Regions from separate parts of the Kosakonia sp. Marseille-Q7440 genome, predicted to be linked through region 4. Evidence: predicted binding sites of a transcription regulator. Region 4 holds the regulator's gene; each other region holds the start of a gene.

What was found. The regulator CRP, encoded in region 4, controls carbon source genes, mostly activating them, when cyclic AMP is high. The targets are predictions, from matches to a motif close to ATGTGANNNNNNTCACAT.
Positions count from the first base shown of each region.
Region 1: a site for CRP is predicted at 4,103-4,120, ahead of bhsA (multiple stress resistance protein BhsA). Genes of this name have one in related genera too.
Region 2: a site for CRP is predicted at 946-963, ahead of psiE (phosphate-starvation-inducible protein PsiE). Genes of this name have one in related genera too.
Region 3: a site for CRP is predicted at 4,340-4,357, ahead of hpt (hypoxanthine phosphoribosyltransferase). Genes of this name have one in related genera too.

Region 1 covers NZ_CBCPLT010000001.1:1,618,887-1,624,589, reverse strand. The annotation lists gene mfd (transcription-repair coupling factor) at 1-2,255, shown strand, start outside; gene ldtC (L,D-transpeptidase LdtC) at 2,732-3,691, shown strand; gene bhsA (multiple stress resistance protein BhsA) at 3,776-4,033, opposite strand; gene ACWPW2_RS07370 (TetR/AcrR family transcriptional regulator) at 4,274-4,909, shown strand; gene ACWPW2_RS07365 (glycine zipper 2TM domain-containing protein) at 5,420-5,703, opposite strand, start outside.
Region 2 covers NZ_CBCPLT010000001.1:72,953-78,655, forward strand. The annotation lists gene ACWPW2_RS00330 (YjbH domain-containing protein) at 1-351, shown strand, start outside; gene ACWPW2_RS00335 (acyltransferase) at 387-848, opposite strand; gene psiE (phosphate-starvation-inducible protein PsiE) at 1,009-1,419, shown strand; gene malG (maltose ABC transporter permease MalG) at 1,495-2,385, opposite strand; gene malF (maltose ABC transporter permease MalF) at 2,400-3,944, opposite strand; gene malE (maltose/maltodextrin ABC transporter substrate-binding protein MalE) at 4,069-5,259, opposite strand; gene malK (maltose/maltodextrin ABC transporter ATP-binding protein MalK) at 5,630-5,703, shown strand, end outside.
Region 3 covers NZ_CBCPLT010000001.1:614,114-619,816, reverse strand. The annotation lists gene ACWPW2_RS02755 (polysaccharide deacetylase family protein) at 1-554, opposite strand, end outside; gene ACWPW2_RS02750 (hypothetical protein) at 772-1,101, shown strand; gene ACWPW2_RS02745 (ABC transporter permease) at 1,183-1,953, opposite strand; gene ACWPW2_RS02740 (ABC transporter ATP-binding protein) at 1,950-2,876, opposite strand; gene can (carbonate dehydratase) at 2,984-3,646, shown strand; gene hpt (hypoxanthine phosphoribosyltransferase) at 3,675-4,211, opposite strand; gene ACWPW2_RS02725 (glucose/quinate/shikimate family membrane-bound PQQ-dependent dehydrogenase) at 4,418-5,703, shown strand, end outside.
Region 4 covers NZ_CBCPLT010000002.1:533,473-539,175, forward strand. The annotation lists gene argD (bifunctional acetylornithine/succinyldiaminopimelate transaminase) at 1-1,143, shown strand, start outside; gene ACWPW2_RS16345 (YccS/YhfK family putative transporter) at 1,133-3,211, opposite strand; gene crp (cAMP-activated global transcriptional regulator CRP) at 3,260-3,892, opposite strand; gene ACWPW2_RS16355 (OsmC family protein) at 4,202-4,606, shown strand; gene ACWPW2_RS16360 (phosphoribulokinase) at 4,637-5,506, opposite strand; gene ACWPW2_RS16365 (YheU family protein) at 5,561-5,703, opposite strand, start outside.

The DNA.
Region 1 (5,703 bases), on a different contig from region 4:
TGCTCGAACTGCTGGCGCGCATCAAAGTTGCGCCAAAGCGCGCTCTGCGTCTGGATGATGCCAGCGCGCCGGGCGCGTGGCTGATGATCGGTGCCGCCGAGCGCGGGTTTATTGATACGCTGCGTAACCGGGCGCTAATTTGCGAAGGCGATTTGCTGGGCGAGCGCGTTGCGCGCCGCCGCCAGGATACGCGCCGCACCATCAACCCGGATACGCTGATCCGCAACCTGGCGGAGCTGCATGACGGCCAGCCGGTGGTGCACTTTGAGCACGGCGTAGGTCGCTATGCCGGGATGACGACGCTGGAAGCGGGCGGCATCACCGCAGAGTACCTGATGCTGACCTATGCCAACGACGCCAAACTCTACGTTCCGGTCTCGTCGCTACACCTTATCAGCCGCTATGCCGGCGGCGCGGAGGATAATGCCCCGCTGCACAAACTGGGCAGCGATGCCTGGACGCGCGCGCGGCAAAAAGCGGCGGAGAAGGTACGCGACGTGGCGGCGGAGCTGCTGGATATTTACGCCCAGCGCGCGGCGAAGTCGGGCTTCGCGTTTAAACACGATCGCGAACAATACCAGCTTTTTTGCGACGGTTTCCCCTTTGAAACCACCCCGGATCAGGCTCAGGCCATCAATGCCGTGCTGAGCGATATGTGCCAGCCGTTAGCGATGGATCGGCTGGTGTGCGGCGATGTTGGCTTCGGTAAAACCGAAGTGGCGATGCGTGCTGCTTTCCTTGCTATTGAGAACAATAAGCAGGTGGCGGTGCTGGTGCCGACCACCCTGCTCGCCCAGCAGCACTTCGATAATTTCCGCGACCGCTTTGCCAACTGGCCGGTACGTATCGAGATGCTGTCGCGTTTTCGCAGCGCCAAAGAGCAGGCGCAGATCCTTGAGCAGGCCGCCGAAGGGAAGATCGATATTCTTATCGGCACGCATAAGCTGCTGCAAAGCGATGTGAAAATGAAGGATTTGGGGCTGCTGATCGTCGATGAGGAGCACCGTTTCGGCGTGCGGCATAAAGAGCGCATTAAAGCGATGCGCGCCGACGTTGATATCCTGACGCTCACCGCAACGCCGATCCCGCGCACGCTGAATATGGCGATGAGCGGCATGCGCGATCTGTCGATCATTGCGACGCCTCCCGCGCGCCGTCTGGCGGTGAAAACCTTTGTTCGCGAATATGACAACCTGGTGGTGCGCGAGGCGATCCTGCGTGAAGTGCTGCGCGGCGGCCAGGTTTACTACCTCTATAACGATGTGGAGAACATCCAGAAAGCGGCCGACCGGCTGGCGGAGCTGGTGCCGGAAGCGCGTATCGCCATTGGTCACGGCCAGATGCGCGAGCGCGAGCTGGAGCGGGTAATGAATGATTTCCACCATCAACGGTTTAACGTGCTGGTCTGCACCACCATTATCGAAACCGGGATTGATATTCCGACCGCCAATACCATCATAATCGAGCGCGCCGACCACTTTGGCCTCGCACAGTTGCACCAGCTGCGCGGTCGCGTCGGGCGTTCGCACCATCAGGCCTATGCCTGGCTGCTGACGCCACATCCGAAGGCGATGACTACCGATGCGCAAAAACGGCTCGAAGCGATTGCCTCGCTGGAGGATCTGGGCGCAGGCTTTGCGCTGGCGACTCACGATCTGGAGATCCGTGGCGCGGGCGAACTGCTCGGTGAGGATCAGAGCGGGCAGATGGAGACCATCGGCTTCTCGCTCTATATGGAGTTGCTGGAGAATGCCGTCGATGCGCTGAAAGAGGGTCGCGAGCCGTCGCTGGAGGATCTTACCAGCCAGCAAACGGAGGTGGAGCTGCGTATGCCTGCCCTGCTGCCGGATGATTTTATTCCTGATGTGAATACGCGCCTGTCATTCTATAAGCGCATCGCCAGCGCGAAAGATGAGAATGCGCTGGAGGAGATTAAGGTGGAGCTGATTGACCGCTTTGGCCTGCTGCCGGATGCGGCGCGTAATCTGCTTGATATCGCCATGTTGCGCCAGCAGGCGCAGAAGCTGGGGATCCGCAAGCTGGAGGGGAATGATAAAGGCGGCCTGATTGAGTTTAACGAGAAGAACCACGTTAACCCGGCGTGGTTGATTGGCTTGTTGCAGAAGCAGCCGCAGCATTTCCGCCTTGATGGCCCGACGCGGCTGAAGTTTTTCCAGGAGTTGAGCGAGCGCAAAACCCGTATGGAGTGGGTGCGCAACTTTATGCAGCAGCTGGCGGAGAACGCCGTCGCCTGACGGCGGGTTAGCGCCTCTGCGCGCTTTTTGCCGGATGGCGGCGTACCGCCTTATCCGGCCTACGCGATCGTGCCCTTTTGTAGGCCTGATAAGCGTAGCGCCATCCGGCATGTTTCCGCGAACCAACGTTCGGTACCCCGCCCGCTTTTGCCGGATGGCGGCGTACCGCCTTATCCGGCCTACGGGGTCGTGCCCTTTTGTAGGCCTGATAAGTATGGTTTTGTAGGCTTGATAAGCGCAGCGCCATCAGGCATGTTTTTGGGAGCAAGGGTCGAACATTCTGCCCGCGTTTTGCCGGATGGCGGCGTACCGCCTTATCCGGCCTACGAACACGATGTTTTTCCCCTCATTCGTGTGTTTTTTTGTAATATTTACAAATGCTTTGCAATAACCAGGGTTTCCCGACGAACCCGATGAGCATAATCCTATTGAGTAGTCTTATTGAAATAACCTTATGATTTACATGGATTATGATCATGTGCAAAATGTCGCGCTTCGCTCACTGGATGACGCTGTTCGCCGTCGCCGCTACGCTTATCTTTGCCCTTCCCGCCCGGGCGAATACCTGGCCGCTGCCGCCTGCGGGCAGCAAGCTGGTGGGCGAAAACCGTTTCCATATTGTTGAGAACGATGGCGGTTCGCTGGAGGCGATCGCCAAAAAATATGACGTTGGCTTCCTCGCGCTGTTACAGGCCAACCCGGGTATCGACCCCTTTGTGCCGCGCGCGGGCAGCGTTGTGACGATCCCGTTGCAAACACTGCTGCCGGATGTCCCGCGCAGAGGGATTGTGATTAACCTCGCCGAACTGCGTCTTTACTACTATCCCCCCGGAAAAAATGAGGTCACCATCTACCCGATTGGCATTGGTCAACTGGGCGGTGATACGCTGACGCCGACGATGGTGACCACCGTTTCCGATAAACGCGCCAACCCGACCTGGACGCCGACTGCCAATATCCGCGCCCGCTACAAAGCGCGCGGGATTGATCTACCGCCGGTGATGCCAGCCGGGCCGGATAACCCGATGGGTCATCATGCGATTCGCCTCGCCGCTTACGGTGGCGTTTACCTGCTGCACGGTACCAACGCCGATTTTGGCATCGGCATGCGCGTCAGTTCCGGGTGTATTCGCCTGCGGGATAGCGATATTGCCGCGCTGTTTGCTGCAATCAGCCCCGGCACGCCGGTGAATATCATCAATACGCCGATTAAAGCCTCCGTCGAGCCAGACGGCACGCGGCTGGTGGAGGTGCATCAGCCGCTCTCCGAATCGATCGATGACGATCCGAAAACGCTGCCGATCCCGCTCAATGCGGCGATGAAGACGTTTCAGGCTGAAAGCGATGCGGCGGTGATGGCGCAGGCCATTGAGCTGCGTTCGGGTATGCCGGTGGACGTGACCCAACATGCGCAAGAGAGTATGCAGGCGATGTAACTAACGCCCGCCCATAAACAAAAAGGCTCTGCACAGTGTGCAGGGCCTTTTTTATTGCAGTGGCGTAGCTCGAGGGTGGTGAGCTTATTTGTAGAGCACTGCGGTACCGTGCAGGCGATCGGAGCCGGTCACGGAAGTAATACGGTAAGAGGACGCGCCCAGCTGTTCGGCTTTCTCAGCCACTTTTTTCTCAACGGATGCGAGGTTGGTGCTGCCGGTCACGCCGATGGCGGTCAGCTCCTGCTGCCCGGCTGGTGCGGACTGCACCTCAACGGCGGCAAAGCTGGCAAATGAGAGAGTACTTAAAACAACGGCGGTAAACAGCGTGTTGATGGTTTTCATAATGATTGTCCTGATGCAGGTGAACGGAGGTCGTTAGCATTAAGTTAACGATCGATAGGTAAATCATAAGTGTGATCTATATCACTCGTCAATATTTTTTTATAACGCTCATTAATTAATTTAAATAGTTCTTAATTTTCATAAGCATATGATTTATTAATATGTGCGGTTTTGCGGCTGGTCATTCACCAGGATTATTTTTATAATGGGTATTCAACAAACCAACAAAGAAGCGGCGATATGACCAGTGAAGTCAGCAGTTGTACGAAAAAAAGCCGTGGCCGACCGAAAGTGTTCGACAGGGAAGCGGCGCTCGATAAAGCCATGACGCTATTCTGGCAGCATGGCTATGAAGCCACATCACTCTCCGATCTGGTAGAAGCGACCGGGGCAAAAGCTCCGACGCTCTACGCAGAGTTCACCAATAAAGAGGGGCTGTTTCGCGCGGTCCTCGATCGCTATATCGCCCGTTTTGCCAGGCAGCATGAAGCGTTGCTGGAGTGCGAAGAGAAGCCGGTAGAACAGGCGTTGCTGGACTATTTCTCTGCCATCGCCAGATGTTTTACCAGCACCGATACGCCCGCAGGCTGCTTTATGATTAACACCTCCGCGACGCTTGCCGCCTCGTCGCAGGAGATTGCGAAGACGATTAAAACGCGTCATGCCCGCCAGGAGGAGACATTGCAGCACTTCCTCGCGCAGCGGCAGGCGAAAGGCGAGATCCCGGCAGGTGTTGACATCACCTCCCTTGCGCAGTTTCTTGGCTGCATATTGCAGGGCATGTCCATCAGCGCCCGCGAAGGCGCAAGCCTTGAAAAGTTACTGCAAATTACCCGCACCACCCTGCGCCTGTGGCCAGATTTGATCAAAGCGTAATAAAAAAATGAGACGGATTTCCGTCTCATTTCCTCTCTGTGATAGTAATTACACAATTCAACGATAGGTAAAATCTATCAGCCATTTCCCTGCCTTTGCTATGCTTAATTGTGATTATTGCGTCGCTAATCATTGTCGGCGGCAATATAAAACAATAAGTATCTTATTCTATTTCCCTTGCTCTCACTCTACGCGTAGTACCGATCGTTTTTTATGAGGATAAAGGGTCTTTTACTGACTAATCACATGCAGAAGGAAATGGAAATGATTTTGCTATTACCATTCATCAAAGTGTTAATAGTAATTACATTGTTATTTGGTCTGTGGGTCTTGCTGGGTGGCTCCGTACTGTTTGCATTTGTCTCTGTCCTCATTACCGGATTGCTGGTTGTTCGCCAACAAGACTTTATTTAATAACGAAAAAGCCTCGCATCGCGCGAGGCTTTTTTATGGCAAAAAAAGGCTCCTCAGCCTGAGCGATGAGGAGCCAATATGCAGAGTACTGCTTTTTTATGCTTTGTTATTCAGGATCAGCTGACCGTTGTTATCCAGCGGGATCTGCGTGCCGGGATCTTTATCCATGCGGATTTTCCCCTGCTGGTCGCCGATTTTATAGGTCACGTCATAACCGAGCATTTTTTCCGATTTGTCATAGACGGTGCTGCAACGCTGCTGAGTGGTCGTGTAGGTGTCCCTCTCCTGCATCCCGCCCTGAATCTGGTTGCCGGCATAGCCGCCGCCTAACGCGCCGACTACGGTCGCCACATCGCGTCCGCGTCCACCGCCAAACTGAT
Region 2 (5,703 bases), on a different contig from region 4:
ACCGCCTACTGGACGCCGTGGTTTGCCGATAATGTGCTGGTGAAAGCGAGCGCCGGGCAGTATCTGGCGGGCGATAAAGGGGTGACGCTGGAAGTGTCGAAACACTTCGACAGCGGCATCGTGGTCGGGGCGTATGCGACGAAAACCAACGTTTCCGCCGCGCAGTACGGCGAAGGGGATTTCACCAAAGGGGTGTATGTCTCCGTACCGCTGGATCTGTTCAGCGCCAGCCCGACCCGCAGCCGTGCCGCCATCGGCTGGACACCGCTGACGCGTGACGGCGGCCAGAAACTGGGCCGTAAGTTCGATCTCTACAGCCTGACCAGCGATAAGTCAGTTAACTTCCAGTAAGCAAACGCCCTTCTCGCGCTGAGAAGGGCGCTGTTTTACAACCGGCGCAGCAGTCGCGCCGGATTGCCCGCATAAACGCCTTTCACCGTAGTCGACTTTGTCACCACGCTGCCCGCGCCAATTACGCAGCCATCGCAAATCGAGACCGCCAGAATCGTCGCACCGCTGCCAATAGATACCCCATTGCCAATCGTAATCCGCCCCCAGTTTTCGCGATTTGGATCGGGTTTGCCGTCGCGGAACAGATCGTTGGCGAACATCACGCCGTGACCAATAAAGCAGCCTTCGCCAATGGTGACGTACTCACAAATAAAGGTGTGGGACTGGATCTTCGTGGCTTTGCCTATCTGCGTATTACCCTGGATTTCTACAAATGGGCCGACAAAAACCTCATCCGCCAGCGTGCAGTCATACAGATTGGCGGGCTCATAAATCACCACATTTTCACCGCAGGTCACGTTGCGAACGGCGGCGTGGCGAAGAGAGGCGGTGTGCATGATGGCTCCTTAAAGCGGTTTCCCGAAAATATGCAGCGTGCTTTGTTCTGACCGCGACACATCTCATCACGGGCTGTCACATAATCTAAGTAAAAAAAGTAGATCAAGATCACATTTACGCGATATACAGAGGATCTTCTAACAATAATGAGGTGCTGTTATGTCGTCGCTTAATCACCCGCGGGTGGCGTTTGTTTCAACTATTTTGCAGGGCATACTCAGCCTGGGTCTGCTGGCACTGGGTATTATCCTGATTGTCTTTCTCGGCAAAGAGACGCTGCATCTGGCCATTGCGCTCTTCGCGCCGGTACAAACCAGCAAATATGAGCTGGTCGAAGGGCTGGTGGTTTACTTCCTCTACTTCGAATTTATCGCCTTGATTGTGAAGTATTTTCAGTCCGGGCTGCACTTCCCGCTGCGCTACTTTGTCTATATCGGCATTACGGCGATTGTACGGTTGATCATCATCGATCATGAGTCGCCGATGGATGTGCTGATCTACTCGGCGGCGATCCTGCTACTGGTGATCACGCTGTGGATCTGTAACTCCCAGCGCCTGCGCCGCGAATAAAAAAGGCGGCCTGTTCAGGCCGCCAAAATTGAGGGTGCAGTGGCAATAACAACAAGGGTATGACAACGATGAAATTTAGCCCTTCACCCCGCCAGCCGTCAGGCCATTGACCAGCCAGCGCTGCGCCAGCAGGAACACCAGGGTAATCGGGATGGCGGAGAGCACCGCCGCGGCGGCGAAATCGCCCCATAAGTAGTTCTGCGGGTTGAGATACTGCTGCATCCCCACCGCCAGCGTGTAGCTGTCGACATCGCGTAGCAGCAGCGAGGCGACCGGCACTTCGGTAATGGCCGCAATAAACGACAGAATAAAGACCACCGCCAGAATCGGCACCGACAGCGGCAGCAGCACCAGGCGGAACGCCTGCCACGGCGTCGCGCCATCCAGCGAGGCGGCCTCTTCCAGCGAGCTGTCGATCGTTTCGAAATACCCCTTGATCGTCCAGACATGCAGTGCGATCCCGCCGAGATAGGCGAAGATCACCCCACCGTGCGTATTCAGACCAATAAACGGAATGTACTGGCCTAAACGATCAAACAGGGCATAGAGCGCCACCAGCGACAGCACCGCCGGGAACATCTGGAAAATCAGCATCCCTTTCAGCAGCGTCGCTTTACCGCGAAAACGCATACGGGCAAAGGCGTAGGCGCAGGTGGTGGAGAGCGCGACAATGCCGATGGCGGTAATCACGGCGATCTTCACCGAGTTCCACAGCCATAACAGCACCGGGAAGGGCGGCGGAGTGACGCGCCCATCGGCATGCTCAACGCTAAAGCCCAGCGCCAGCCGCCAGTGCTCCCAGGAGATGCGCTCCGGGATCAGGCTGCCGGTGGCGAAGTTGCCTTCACGCAGTGAAATGGCGATCACCATCAGCAGCGGGAACATAATCGCGGCGATAAACAGCAGCAGTAACGCATGGGTGAAAAAGAGCCGCAGCTTTTGCGATTTCGCCTGCACCATAGCCATAGTTTTCCTCCTCCTTAATCGAATTTCATGCGCGTGGCTTTCAGATTGACGATGGCCAGCGCGCCCACCAGCAGGAAGATCAGCGTGGCGATTGCCGCCGCAAGACCGAAGTCCTGGCCGCCGCCGCCTTCAAAGGCGATGCGGTAGGTGTAGCTCACCAGCAGGTCGGTATAGCCCGCCGGTGTGGTGGTGCCGATGCGATCCGGCCCGCCGTTGGTCAGCAGTTGGATCAGCACGAAGTTGTTAAAGTTAAAGGCAAAGCTGGCGATCATCAGCGGCGTCAGGGGCTTTATCAGCAGCGGGAAGGTGATGCGGAAAAAGTTCTGTAACGGCCCGGCGCCATCCATTGCCGAGGCTTCATAGAGATCTTCCGGGATCGCTTTCAGCAGACCCATGCAGAGGATCATCATGTAGGGGTAGCCGAGCCAGGTGTTGACGATCACCACCATCGCGCGGGCGGTATTCGGATCGCTAAACCACGCCGGTTTAATGCCGAACAGCGCGCTCAGCATCATGTTGATCTCACCAAAACTCTGGTTGAACAGCCCTTTAAAGATCAGGATCGAGATAAACGACGGCACGGCGTAAGGCAGGATCAGCAGCAGCCGATAGACAGCCTTACCCTTTAGCGACTCCCACTGCACGACGCAGGCCAGCACCATGCCGACCGCTACCGTCAGCACCACGGTGAGGATGGAGAAGATCACCGTCCAGATAAAAATCTCGATAAACGGTTTCTGAATACCTTCATCGGTAAAGACGCGGCTGAAGTTATCCCAGCCGATAGTGACGGTATAACCGGGGCTCAATTTCTCACTGCCCCAGCTGCCGTCAGCGTTAAGCGCCTGGTAGAAGCCGGTCTGGTTGTTCGGGCGATACTTGACGCCGCTCTGGTTATTTAGCAGCGTGCCGTCCTGCTCAACCTGATAGAGCGGACGGGTGCCGGAGAACTGGCGCAGCGAACTCATCGCCACTTTGCTCTCATCCGGCAGTACCGCGGTGAGCTGGTTCAGCCCCTGGCGGTTTTGCGTAATCACACGCAGGTTTGCGCGCTCGCCCGCAGGCAGCGCATCGACCTCTTTAACCTTCAGCTGCTGTTCGCCGCCGGGTTTAAAAGCGTCGGAGAGATAGTGTTTGCCGCTCTCGCCATCCGTCAGCGCTAACTGCCACTTATCCCCGTCCGGATAGAGCCCGAAGTTATAGGCTTTGCCCGCCTGATATGAGCGATCGAGCAGCACCTGCTGCGCGCGCTCCTGGGTGAGCTGATTCGTGCTGCTGTAGTTGGTAAAGGCGATGGCGATGGTGCAAATCAGCGGGAAGAGGACGAACAGCCCCATCCCCGCGAGACCCGGGTAGACATAGCGCCAGGCGTAGGCTTTACGATTGGCAAAAATGTAGAGGCCCGCCGAACTCAGCACGAGCGTGGTGATGGCAAAAAGGTATTCCCCCTGGGCATACATCATGACGACAAGGTAAGCCACCAGCAGCCCGATCACTGCGATGGCGGCCCATGCAACCTGCGAGCTTTGCCACCAGTGGCGTTTTCTTACAACATCCATGGGAGTGTCCTCTCTACACACCATTTTCCACGCCGCTTCGTTGTTGGCGAGGCAGCGTGAAATCTGGCATGTATACAGCCTGTCCAGTTAGCCCTGCTCCGTGAGGAACAGGGCCGTTACGTTCTTACTTAGTGATGCGGCCCTGCGCATCTTTCAGCGCCGCATCTACGGTCTGGCGACCGGTCACGGCATTGAGCACCGCGGTACGGGTGGCGTACCAGAAGGCGGACATTTGCGGGATATTCGGCATGATTTCACCGGTTTTGGCGTTCGCCATGGTGGCGGCGATGCGCGGATCTTTCGCTAACTGATCCTGATAGGATTTCAGCGCTACCGCGCCGAGCGGTTTGTCTTTGTTCACTTCCGCCAGGCCTTCATCGGTCAGCAGGTAGTTTTCAAGGAACTCTTTCGCCAGCTCTTTGTTCGGGCTGGCGGCGTTGATGCCTGCGCTCAGCACGCCGACGAAGGTTTTCGACGGTTTACCGTTGAAGGTTGGCAGCTGCGCGACGCCGTAGTTGATCTTGCTCTTGTCGATATTGGTCCACGCCCACGGCCCGTTGATGGTCATCGCCGTTTCGCCTTTGTTAAACGCGGCTTCGGCAATCGAGTAGTCGGTATCGGCATTAATGTGCTTGTCTTTGATCAGTTTCACCAGGAAACTGAGACCAGCTTTCGCGCCTGCGTTATCCACGCCGACATCTTTCACATCATATTTGCCGTTTTCATACTTAAAGGCGTAACCGCCATCGGCGGCGATCAGCGGCCAGGTAAAGTAGGGCTCTTGCAGGTTGAACATCAGCGCGCTCTTGCCTTTCGCCTTCAGCGCTTTATCCAGCGCCGGGATCTCTTCCCAGGTTTTCGGCGGGTTCGGCACTAAATCTTTGTTATAAATCAGCGACAGGGATTCTACGGAGACCGGGTAGGCGATCAGCTTGCCGTTGTAGCGCACCGCGTCCCAGGTGAAGGGAACCAGTTTGTCCTGGAAGGCTTTGTCCGGCGTCACTTCTGCCAGCAGACCAGATTGTGCGTAGCCACCGAAACGGTCATGCGCCCAGAAGATGATATCCGGGCCGTCGCCAGTCGCTGCAACCTGCGGGAACTTCTCTTCCAGCTTGTCCGGGTGCTCAACGGTCACTTTGATGCCGGTATCTTTCTCGAATTTTTTACCCACTTCGGCCAGGCCGTTATAGCCTTTGTCGCCGTTAATCCAGATAACCAGCTTACCTTCTTCGATTTTGGCAAGGGCAGAGGCGGAGAACATCATCGTTGCCACTGCGGACAATGCGAGGATGCGTGCGCCTGTTTTGATTTTCATATATCCCGTCCTTTAGATGATGTGCTCGTGAATACGCATAAGGTGGTTTGACGGGAGTAGTCTCCTTTTTTGGCAAGCGCTTCTCATCATCCCCGCCCCTACGCCCCTGGGGCGATTTGTGTGATCTCTGTTACAGGGATTTTTGTTATGTGTCGCAGCGCACATAAAAATGCGCCGTTTTTTGCAAAGCCGGTCACGAATTTACCCGCCGCCCGCTCGCCGGGGGGGCAGAGCAGCGCGTCTCATCCTCCCATCTCCTCCCCCATAAAAAACGCAGGGGGTGGAGGATTCGCCGGAAAAATCCTTACGCCATAGTCAGGCCACTTTGAATGTATCCGTTGGTATCAGGTTGTAACGAAGGGAGATGGGGATGGCGAGCGTACAGCTGCGAAATGTCACGAAAGCCTGGGGCGATGTGGTGGTATCGAGAGATATCAGTCTGGA
Region 3 (5,703 bases), on a different contig from region 4:
TGCAAAATATGGTGGTAGGTCAGCACCGGCAGGCCGTTATCTTCCTGCGCATCGAGGCTGCTGACCCACGCCAGCCGGTTGCCAATGCGGATCTGAAACCAGGTCTGGTTCAGGCGATCTTTGAGCTTATCGATAATCGGGTAGCGCAGGTTTTGCGCCAGCGTGCCGAACTGCGGGCTGGTTTTATCCGGCGCGTTGTAGAGCGGCGTATCCTGCCAGGTGATGAGATTCTGGTTGCTGAGCGGCTTATTAAGATCGCCGAGACTATCCTGCACGCGCTTGTTGCCCGTTACCGTGCCGAGATGGCCTTTATCAATAAATCCCGAGCCAAAACCGAAGCGAAAGGCGTAGTAATCCTCCTCGCCCGGCACCACGCCGATGATCTGCCCGGCGCGAATATTACCGACGGTAATGACCTTATCGCCCACCTGCGCCCAGATGTCGGCATCTTCGGTGGTTTGCAGATAGCGTGCAGGAACAGCTTGTTCGCTGATAATGGCGGCAGAGGCGCTACCGGCCAGCAACAGAAAGAGAAAGGCAATCAAACGAGACATGAGACGAACCGCGTTAGGAAAGTGGCGTGATTGTAACAAAACCTGAGAGATTTAATGGCTTTGTTTAGGTCAAAAAGTGGGCTAACTCGGCGGATTGCCTTCTGGGCAGATGACGTCTGGCGTGGAATGCTCATCTTCTGTTCAAATTTTGCCTTTCCATTTCCGTGGTGTATTTTATTTGTGCAGTTGCACCTTAATAATGGACTAAGGAAATATTATGAACATGGATAAAGCTATCATTCTCGCTCTGCTTTTAGGTTTTTCATCCGCTTCAGGCGCGGCTTTCGCGGGTCAATGCCCGGCAAAAGGAAGCATAACGTCAACGGGAGTGGAAACGGACACGGATGGGATTTCAAGCATGGTTTATTGCTCGCCATCCGCCACTAATTGTAAATGGAAAGGATTCGACCCGATGGCCATCATAGGCAGCAAAGTGAAAGAGCTCTTAAATGCGATGAATCAGCCCACCAGAAACAATGGGCTCACTTATTGTGATTACCGATTAGAGACGGGCGATCAAATAAGAATGTCTTTAAAACAGGATTAATTGCTGTTCATGCATAACAATAAGATCGCCGAAGCGATCTTATTGTTTTTTAAGGTAATGCTGAAAATAGCCGGATAACCGTTAGCTACGTAGCCCGCGCCCGCGCTGAATCAAATACCAGCAGGTCAAATAAAAGCCGAGAATAAAGACTACCAGCACGCCGACCGTGGTGACCAGCGGCACATCGCTGATTCCGAGGAAGCCGAAGCGGAAGCCGCTGATCATATAGACGATCGGGTTCAGGTGCGACAGCGCCTGCCAGAACGGTGGCAGCAGCGTCAGGGAGTAGAAGACGCCGCCGAGATAGGTCAGCGGGGTCAACACAAAGGTCGGGATCAGGCTGATATCGTCAAAGGTTTTGGCGAACACCGCATTCAACAGACCGGCCAGCGAGAAGAGCACTGCGGTGAGCAGCAGCGTCAACCCGACAAACAGCCATGAGTGCACCTGGAAAGGCACGAAGAAGAGCGATACCGCCGTTACCAGCACACCAACGCACAGGCCGCGCGCCACGCCGCCGCCAACATAGCCGACAATAATCACATGCGTCGGCACCGGTGCCACCAGCAGCTCCTCAATGTTGCGCTGGAACTTGGCGCTAAAGAAGGAGGAGGCGACGTTGGCATAGCCGTTGGTGATCACGGCCATCATGATCAGACCCGGAACGATAAACTGCATATAGGTGAAGCCGTGCATTTCACCGATACGCGAACCGATCAGGTTGCCGAAAATAATAAAGTAGAGGGTCATGGTGATCACCGGCGGCACCAGTGTCTGCACCCAGATACGCATAAAACGCTGGATCTCTTTGTACCAGATACTCTTCAGCGCCACCCAATAAAGCTGCATCATGCGCCCTCTCCTTTCCTGTCATGCACCAACGTAACGAACAGCTCTTCAAGGCGGTTGGCTTTGTTACGCATACTCAATACCTGGATCCCCTGCGCGCTCAGTTGGCTAAAGACGCTGTTAATCCCCTGCTCGCGCAGCACTTCAACTTCAAGCGTTGAAGTATCCACCAGGCGATATTGATACCCTTCCAGCTTCGGCAGCGCGCTTTTCGCCGCTAAATCGAGGATAAAGGTCTCCGATTTGAGCTTGGAGAGCAGCGACTTCATCGAGGTGTTCTCCACCAGTTCACCATGCTGGATGATGCCGATATTGCGGCACAGCATCTCCGCCTCTTCCAGATAGTGGGTGGTGAGAATAATGGTGGTGCCTTTGTCGTTCAGATCCTTCAAAAAGCCCCACATTGAGCGGCGCAGTTCGATGTCGACACCCGCCGTTGGCTCATCAAGGATCAGCAGTTTTGGCTCGTGCATTAGCGCGCGGGCAATCATCAAACGGCGCTTCATTCCGCCGGAGAGCATGCGCGCACGTTCGTTACGTTTACCCCACAGATCGAGCTGGTTGAGGTACTTTTCGCTGCGCACTAACGCATCTTTGCGATCGACACCGTAGTAGCCCGCCTGGTTGACGACAATCTGCTGTACGGTTTCAAACGGGTTGAAGTTGAACTCCTGCGGCACCAGCCCAAGCTGGCGTTTGGCGTTCACTACATCTTTTTCCAGGTCATAGCCAAAGACGCTGACCCGGCCAGAGGTTTTATTCACCAGCGAACTGATAATGCCGATGGTGGTCGACTTGCCCGCGCCGTTCGGCCCAAGCAGGGCGTAGAAGTCTCCCGCCTCGACTTGCAGATCGATTCCGCGCAGCGCCTGAACGCCGCCCGGATAGGTTTTTTTAAGCTGCTCAAGCTCCAGTGCAATGGTCATGAATTATCACTTACCTATTTTCTTACACTCGATGTGTGGTTTTAAAAGAGAAAGAGTTGACCTATATTAGGCCTCGCACTTATTTTGCTTACAGGTCGCAAAGCGCTATGAAAGACATAGATACACTCATCAGCAACAACGCACTATGGTCAAAAATGCTGGTCGAGGAAGATCCAGGATTTTTTGCAACGCTGGCGCAGGCACAAAAGCCGCGCTTTCTGTGGATTGGCTGTTCAGACTCACGCGTTCCGGCTGAGCGCCTGACTGGCCTTGAACCCGGCGAGCTGTTTGTTCACCGTAACGTGGCCAACCTGGTCATCCATACCGACTTAAACTGCCTCTCCGTTGTGCAATACGCCGTTGATGTGCTGGAAGTTGAACACATCATCATCTGCGGCCACTACGGCTGCGGCGGTGTTCAGGCAGCGGTTGAAAACCCGGAACTGGGTCTTATCAACAACTGGCTGCTGCACATTCGCGACATCTGGTTTAAACATAGCTCGCTGCTCGGCGAAATGCCGCCAGAACGTCGTCTCGATACGCTTTGCGAATTGAACGTCATGGAGCAGGTTTATAACCTTGGCCACTCAACGATTATGCAATCCGCCTGGAAACGCGGCCAGAACGTGACGATTCACGGCTGGGCTTACGGCATCCACGATGGCCTGCTGCGCGATCTGGAAGTGACTGCCACCAACCGCGAAACGCTGGAACAGCGTTACCGCACAGGTGTACAGAACATCAGCCAGAAGCACATTAATCACAAATAACAATCGGGGCCCGTCGGCCCCGATTTTTTTATTCGTCCAGCATTACCACTTTGCCGACATAGGGCAAATGGCGATAGCGCTGAGCGTAGTCAATTCCGTAACCCACCACAAACTCATCCGGAATCGAGAAACCGACATACTCAACGGTGACATCCACTTCGCGTCGCGAGGGCTTATCCAGCAGGGTGCAGATCGCCAGCGATTTCGGCTCACGCAGGCTCAGGATCTCGCGCACTTTCGACAGCGTGTTGCCAGAATCGATAATGTCTTCAACAATCAATACATCTTTGCCGCGAATATCTTCATCCAGATCTTTGAGGATTTTCACATCACGGGTCGATGACATGCCGCTGCCGTAGCTGGAGGCGGTCATAAAATCGACTTCATGGGAGACCTGCACTTCACGGCAGAGATCGGCCATAAACATAAACGAGCCGCGCAGCAGCCCCACCAGCACCATCTCGCTGCCGCTATCTTTGTAACGTTCAGTGATTTGACGACCCAGTTCGGCGACGCGTGCTTTGATCTCCGCTTCCGGGATCATCACTTCAACTTTGTGTTTCATATTAACTAACCATATGATTTTAGAAGCAAATAATTCAACACCAATCGCTTAAACCGGTGATTGAAACGCAAGCCGTGAAGTATACCAGCAAAACCAATTCAGGTGGGCATGCATCGAGAAAGCTCGATTTGTGATGACGATCACACTTGTTAACACTTATAATTAGTTGCTATCAAAAATTTAACAAACTGATGAGTATTCCTTTTATGGCAGAAACAAAATCGCAACGGTCGCGGCTATTGATAATGCTGACGACGATCTTTGCAGCCTTCTGCGGGCTGTATCTTTTAATCGGTGGTGTCTGGCTGGTCTCCATCGGCGGCTCCTGGTACTACCCCATCGCTGGCCTGGTGATGCTCGGCGTAACCTGGCTGCTGTGGAAAGGGAAGCGTTCCGCGCTCTGGCTTTATGCGGTCCTGCTGCTTGCCACCATGCTGTGGGGCGTTTGGGAAGTCGGCTTCGACTTCTGGGCGCTGACCCCACGTAGCGATATTCTTGTCTTCTTCGGTATCTGGCTGATTCTGCCATTTGTCTGGCGTCGCCTGATTATTCCTGCCCGTGGCGCGGTTGCTGCTCTGTTAGCGGTACTGCTGATTAGCGGCGGCATTCTGACCTGGGCCGGTTTTAACGACCCGCAGGAGATCAACGGCACCCTGAGCGCTGACTCGACGCCTGCTGCACCGATCTCTAACGTTGCTGATAGCGACTGGCCGGCTTATGGCCGTAACCAGGAAGGCCAGCGTTACTCCCCGCTGAAGCAGATTAACGCGGATAACGTGAAGAACCTGAAGGAAGCCTGGGTATTCCGCACCGGCGACCTGAAGCTGCCGAACGATCCGGGTGAAATCACCAACGAAGTGACGCCGATTAAAGTGGGCGACACCCTGTTCCTCTGCACCGCTCACCAGCGTCTGTTCGCACTTGATGCTGCAAGCGGTAAAGAGAAGTGGCACTTCGATCCGCAGCTGAACGCGGACCCGTCCTTCCAGCATGTCACCTGCCGTGGTGTCTCTTACCACGAAGCGACAGCGGAAAACGCCAGCCCGGAAGTCGTGGCTAACTGCCCGCGCCGCATTATTCTGCCGGTCAACGACGGTCGCCTGTTCGCGGTGAACGCCGATAACGGCAAGCTGTGTGACACCTTTGCTAACAAAGGTATCCTCAACCTGCAAACCAACATGCCGGTTACCACGCCGGGGATGTATGAGCCGACTTCACCGCCGATCGTCACCGATAAAGTGATTATCATTGCCGGTGCGGTAACGGATAACTTCTCTACCCGTGAGCCGTCTGGTGTGATTCGTGGTTTCGATATCAACACTGGTAAGCTGCTGTGGGCCTTCGATCCGGGCGCGAAAGATCCGAATGCAATCCCGGCGGATGAACACCACTTCACCCTTAACTCGCCGAACTCCTGGGCCCCTGCGGCCTATGACGCGAAGCTGGATATGGTCTACCTGCCGATGGGCGTTACCACGCCAGATATCTGGGG
Region 4 (5,703 bases):
ATCCCGGTAAAGGGGAAGGGCAGCCGCGTCTGGGATCAGCAGGGTAAAGAGTACGTTGATTTTGCTGGCGGCATTGCGGTAACTGCTTTAGGCCACTGCCATCCGGCGCTGGTGGAGACGCTGAAAGCGCAGGGCGAGACGCTCTGGCACCTGAGCAACGTCTTCACTAACGAGCCCGCGCTGCGTCTGGCGCGCAAGCTGGTGGATGCCACCTTTGCCGAGCGCGTCGTGTTTATGAACTCCGGTACCGAAGCCAACGAAACCGCCTTTAAGCTGGCGCGTTTTTATGCAACCACGCGCCACAGCCCGCACAAAACCAAAATCATCGCTTTCCATCACGCTTTTCACGGGCGTTCCCTCTTTACCGTGACTGTTGGCGGCCAGCCGAAATACTCCGACGGCTTTGGCCCGAAACCGGCCGACATCGTGCATGTTCCATTTAACGATCTGCACGCGGTTAAAGCGGTGATGGACGATCACACCTGCGCCGTGGTGGTAGAGCCGATTCAGGGCGAAGGCGGAGTGACCGCCGCCACGCCTGAATTCCTCAAAGGCCTGCGTGAACTGTGCGATGAGCACAACGCACTGCTGGTGTTTGATGAGGTGCAGTGCGGGATGGGGCGCAGCGGTGAGCTGTTCGCTTACATGCACTACGGCGTGACGCCGGACATTCTGACCAGTGCTAAAGCTCTTGGCGGCGGTTTCCCGGTCAGCGCCATGTTGACGACGCACGAGATCGCCAGCGTCTTCCACGCCGGTTCCCACGGATCCACTTATGGCGGAAACCCGCTGGCCTGCGCGGTGGCCGGTACCGCATTCGATATCATCAACACCCCTGAAGTGCTGAATGGCGTCAGTGCCAAACGTCAGCACTTTGTTCAGCATCTGCAACAAATTAATGAGCAGTACGATCTGTTCAGCGATATTCGCGGTATGGGGCTGTTGATCGGTGCCGAGCTGAAGCCGCAATACAAAGGCCGTGCACGCGATTTCCTGCATGCGGCTGCCGCAGCGGGCGTGATGGTGCTGAATGCCGGCCCGGATGTGATGCGTTTCGCGCCGTCGCTGATTATCGAGGAGCAGGATATTGATGAAGGGATGCAGCGCTTTGCGCAGGCCGTTGCGAGCGTGGTTAACGCGTAAGACGTCGGCGTAGCCAGATGCCGTGATGCGGGCGCTGACGCCATGCCACCGACGAGATGGTGTGCATGGTGCTCAGATGCCCAATAATGCGCTGCAAATGCTGCTCCAGCGTGCTCATTGGGCCGTGGGTCAGCGTCTCCGGTCCTTCCATAACATTCACATCACCGGACTCTCCCGGCCCGTCATACTCCAGCCGCTGCTGACAACGTTGCAGCGCAATTTCACATGATTCGAGATAGCGCTGCGCCAGGTCCGGCGTCAGCATGGTGTGCTCGCGCGCCAGCGTCGTCATGGCGTTAATGTGTTCGACAATAAACTGGCTATGCGTCACCCACAGTTTCATATCGCTCAGATAGCGGCTGTTAAAGCCGGGCTCCTGCATCGCCTGGTTGAGGGAGTTGAACAGGGCGTTGTGCGCCTGATTAACCTGCATACGCTGCCAGGCCAGCGGCGTTGCTTCCGGGTTATTGCTGAGGATCAGGCGAATCGCATCCTGATAGGCCTCCAGCGCATCGTGCGCATTCTGGCGCAGCAGGCCGCTCTGCCACTGCGGCCACAGCCACACCATCCCGCCAAAGGCAATCAGGCAGCCAATCAGCGTATCGACCAGCCGGGCGAGGATAAACTGGTCGCCGTTAAGCGTCAGGATTTGCAAGGTATAGACCGCCGTAATCGTGAAACCGACCGTCGCCCAGCCGTAACTTTTGCGGATAATCAGATAGCTACTCAAGGTGATCATCAGCATCGCAGCGAGGGTAAAACCGAGCGGCACATGAAAGTGCAGCGTCATTCCCGCCACCACCAGCCCGGCCAGCGTGCCGGCGGCACGGTTGACAATGCGTACCCGCGTCGCGCCATAACCGTTCTGCGTCACCACCATCACCGTCATCATGATCCAGTAAGGTTTCGGCAGATTTAATGCGCTGCCCATCAGGCTGGCGATGCTGAGCATGACGCTGATACGCGCCGCATTGCGCAGGGCGGTCGATTTCAGGGACAGATAGCTTTTTAGCGCCGGGATCAGCGGCAGGCGCTCCTGCTTATCCTCCATCAAATCGCGGATGTAGAGCGGGCGCTGGGTGCGCAGCACGCGGGCGATACGGCTGAAGTGCCAGGCGCAAAACTGCCCGACCGGATTATCAGGGTGCTGACGGGCAATTTTTTCCAGCGCACCGACCTGCTTCTCCATGGTGAAGCGGGTCGGATAGCGGTGATAGAGAATGTCATCTGCCAGCACGCGCAGGCGAGCCGCGACGGTTTGCGCATTCCAGCGAATCACCTGCTCGGCGTGGGTGCGCTCGACCAGCTTCTGCACCTTTTCCGGCTGATGCAGGCTGACAGAGATATGCTCCTGCAGATCCAACGCGACCTGAAAGACGCGCAGCAGGCGCTTGTAATCGTTGTTCTGATTGGCCGCCAGCATATGCAGCTGCTGGTAACACTGGCTAATCAGATCCACCGCTTTCTGCTGGCGGTCGAGCAGCGGCGGCAGCGCGGTTTCCGGATCGATGTGTTGGGTTAACAGGCTATATTTCGCTTCGCAATAGTCCGCCAGTTGCCGGTAGAGCAAGCTGAGGGATTCGCGCAGCGGCTGTTCGCGCCATAGCCAGAACCAGAACCAGTTAAACAGCCCGTACCACAGGGTGCCGAGGGTGTAGATCAGCAGCGGCTCCCACACCGGCATGTTTCCGGCGAGGCTGAGAGTAAAAATGGCGGCAATGAGAGATGCGGGAAGTAAGCGGCCATGCAGCGCGCTGATTTCACCTGTCACGCCCAGCAGCAGCGTTAGCACCGTCATGATCACCGGTAGCGGAAGATTTTCCGCCAGCAAAAGCTGCACCGCCAGGCTACAGCCGGCAAACAGCGAGCCGCCGATAATCAGGCGTTTAAAGAAGCGTTTATGCGGGGTATCGAGGCCCGCAATATTGCAGCAGGCGGGAACCAGCGAGAAGAGAAGACCCTGTTGCAGATGGCCGAGCAGCAGCCCAACCGCCACAGGCAGGCATAACACCAGCGTTTGTCGCAGTGCGTAGTTGATTTCGGGGTGATAAATCAGCCTGCGCCACATGGGAAAACAAAAACGGCGCACCGCATGAGCGATGCGCCATTTCGCAGATTAACGCGTACCGTAGACGACGATAGTTTTACCGTGGGCGGAGATCAGGTTTTGATCTTCGAGCATTTTAAGAATGCGGCCAACCGTTTCGCGGGAGCAACCGACGATCTGACCGATCTCCTGACGGGTAATTTTAATTTGCATACCGTCCGGGTGGGTCATGGCGTCCGGCTGTTTTGCCAGGTTCAGCAGAGTCTGTGCAATGCGGCCGGTCACGTCGAGGAACGCCAGGTTACCGACTTTCTCCGAGGTCACCTGCAGGCGACGCGCCATCTGCGAGGAGAGGCGCATCAGAATATCCGGATTCACCTGGATAAGCTGACGGAATTTTTTGTAGGAGATCTCCGCCACTTCACAGGCGGTCTTGGCGCGAACCCAGGCGCTGCGCTCCTGACCTTCTTCAAACAGGCCCAGTTCACCAATAAAATCGCCCTGGTTGAGGTAAGAGAGGATCATCTCTTTACCCTCTTCATCCTTGATGAGCACTGCCACTGAGCCTTTAACGATGTAATACAGCGTTTCCGCTTTTTCACCCTGGTGAATCAGCGTGCTCTTCGACGGGTACTTATGAATATGGCAATGAGACAAGAACCATTCGAGAGTCGGGTCTGTTTGCGGTTTGCCAAGCACCATGCGCGATTATCCTCTGTTATAAGCTGGCTCCAGAAACGGCGTGAATCATTCAGCTTCTGGGGTTGCAATCAAAGCTTCCCAAATCCCGGGAAGTGGACCGTCAGCGACATCTGCGGTCTCTAATGTATGATATCCCTTGCGTACATTCGTAACGTCAATGTTTCTCTGTAGCATGTAGACTGTTTTAGCATAGCTTTTGGCGCCTGTCTCCTGGTGTCTCGCTTCAGCATGACGCAGGTCGCCTTCCGTTGCGCGTTTTGTTATGTACGCGTAATCTGTGAAAAAATTTGCCATACCGGAGTGATGAACATGCAGGCACGAGTGAAATGGGTTGAAGGGTTAACGTTCCTTGGTGAGTCCGCTTCCGGCCACCAAATCCTGATGGATGGCAACTCCGGGGACAAAGCTCCCAGCCCGATGGAGATGGTCTTAATGGCCGCCGGCGGCTGCAGCGCCATTGACGTGGTGTCGATTCTGCAAAAAGGGCGTCATGACGTGACCGACTGCGAAGTGAAGCTGACCTCCGAGCGCCGTGAAGAAGCACCGCGCTACTTTACCCATATCAACCTGCACTTCATCGTCACCGGCAAAGCGCTGAAAGAGGCTGCCGTCTCCCGCGCGGTCGATCTCTCGGCTGAGAAGTACTGCTCCGTGGCGCTGATGCTGGAAAAAGCAGTCAAGATTACCCACTCCTTTGAGGTGATCGAAGCCTGATAAGCCCGCCCGGCGGCGCTTCCCGCCGGGTTATTTAATCTTTTTGCCTTCCATCAGCCGCTGCACCAGCGGCGTCATAATCAGCTCCATCGCCAGCCCCATTTTGCCGCCCGGCACCACCAGCGTATCCATATGCGAGATAAACGATCCCTGCAACATTGCCAGCAGCCACGGATAATCGATCCCCTCCAGATTGCGGAAATGAATCACGACAAAGCTCTCATCAAGAGAAGGAATGCCTTTGGCGGCAAAGGGGTTTGAGGTATCGACGGTGGGAACGCGCTGGAAGTTGAGATGAGTGCGGGAAAACTGCGGCGTGATGTAGTTGATGTAATCTTCCATTGAGCGCACCACCGAATCCATCACTGCTTCCCGGGAGTGACCGCGCTCGCTGGTGTCGCGGATCATCTTCTGGATCCACTCGAGGTTAACGATCGGCACCACGCCCACCAGTAGATCAACATGGCTCGCCACATCATGCTGCGGCGTCACCACACCGCCATGCAGCCCTTCGTAGAACAAAACGTCGGTTGGCTCCGGCAGTGGTTGCCAGGGGGTGAAGGTTCCTGGAACCTGGTTCCACGGCACGGCTTCATCATAGGTGTGGAGATATTTGCGCGCCTGGCCCTGGCCGCTCTGGCCATACTCGCTGAAGGTCTGCTCCAGCAGGCCGAAGTCGTTCGCTTCCGGGCCAAAATAGCTGATATGCCGCCCGAGATCGCGGGCTTTGCGGATCGCCATATCCATTTCCGGACGGGTATAACGATGAAAGCTGTCGCCTTCCACCTCCGCCGCGTGCATGTTGAGCTGGGCGAAAATCTTACGGAAGGCGAGGCTGGTGGTGGTGGTTCCCGCGCCGCTGGAGCCAGTGACGGCGATGACCGGATGTTTGGCGGACATAGCAACTCCCTGAAGAAAAGCTGTTGTTCAGTATCAAAGCCGCCCGGCGTCCGGTTATTCGTGGAACTGCCCGCGCGGCATAATATTCACCGTTTCGTGCAGTTCTGACCACACCAGTACGGCCTCGCCGCGCTGCAATTGCCGTTTTACGTCGGCGACCTTTTGTTCAAGCGAACGCTCATGTTCACCATAATCGG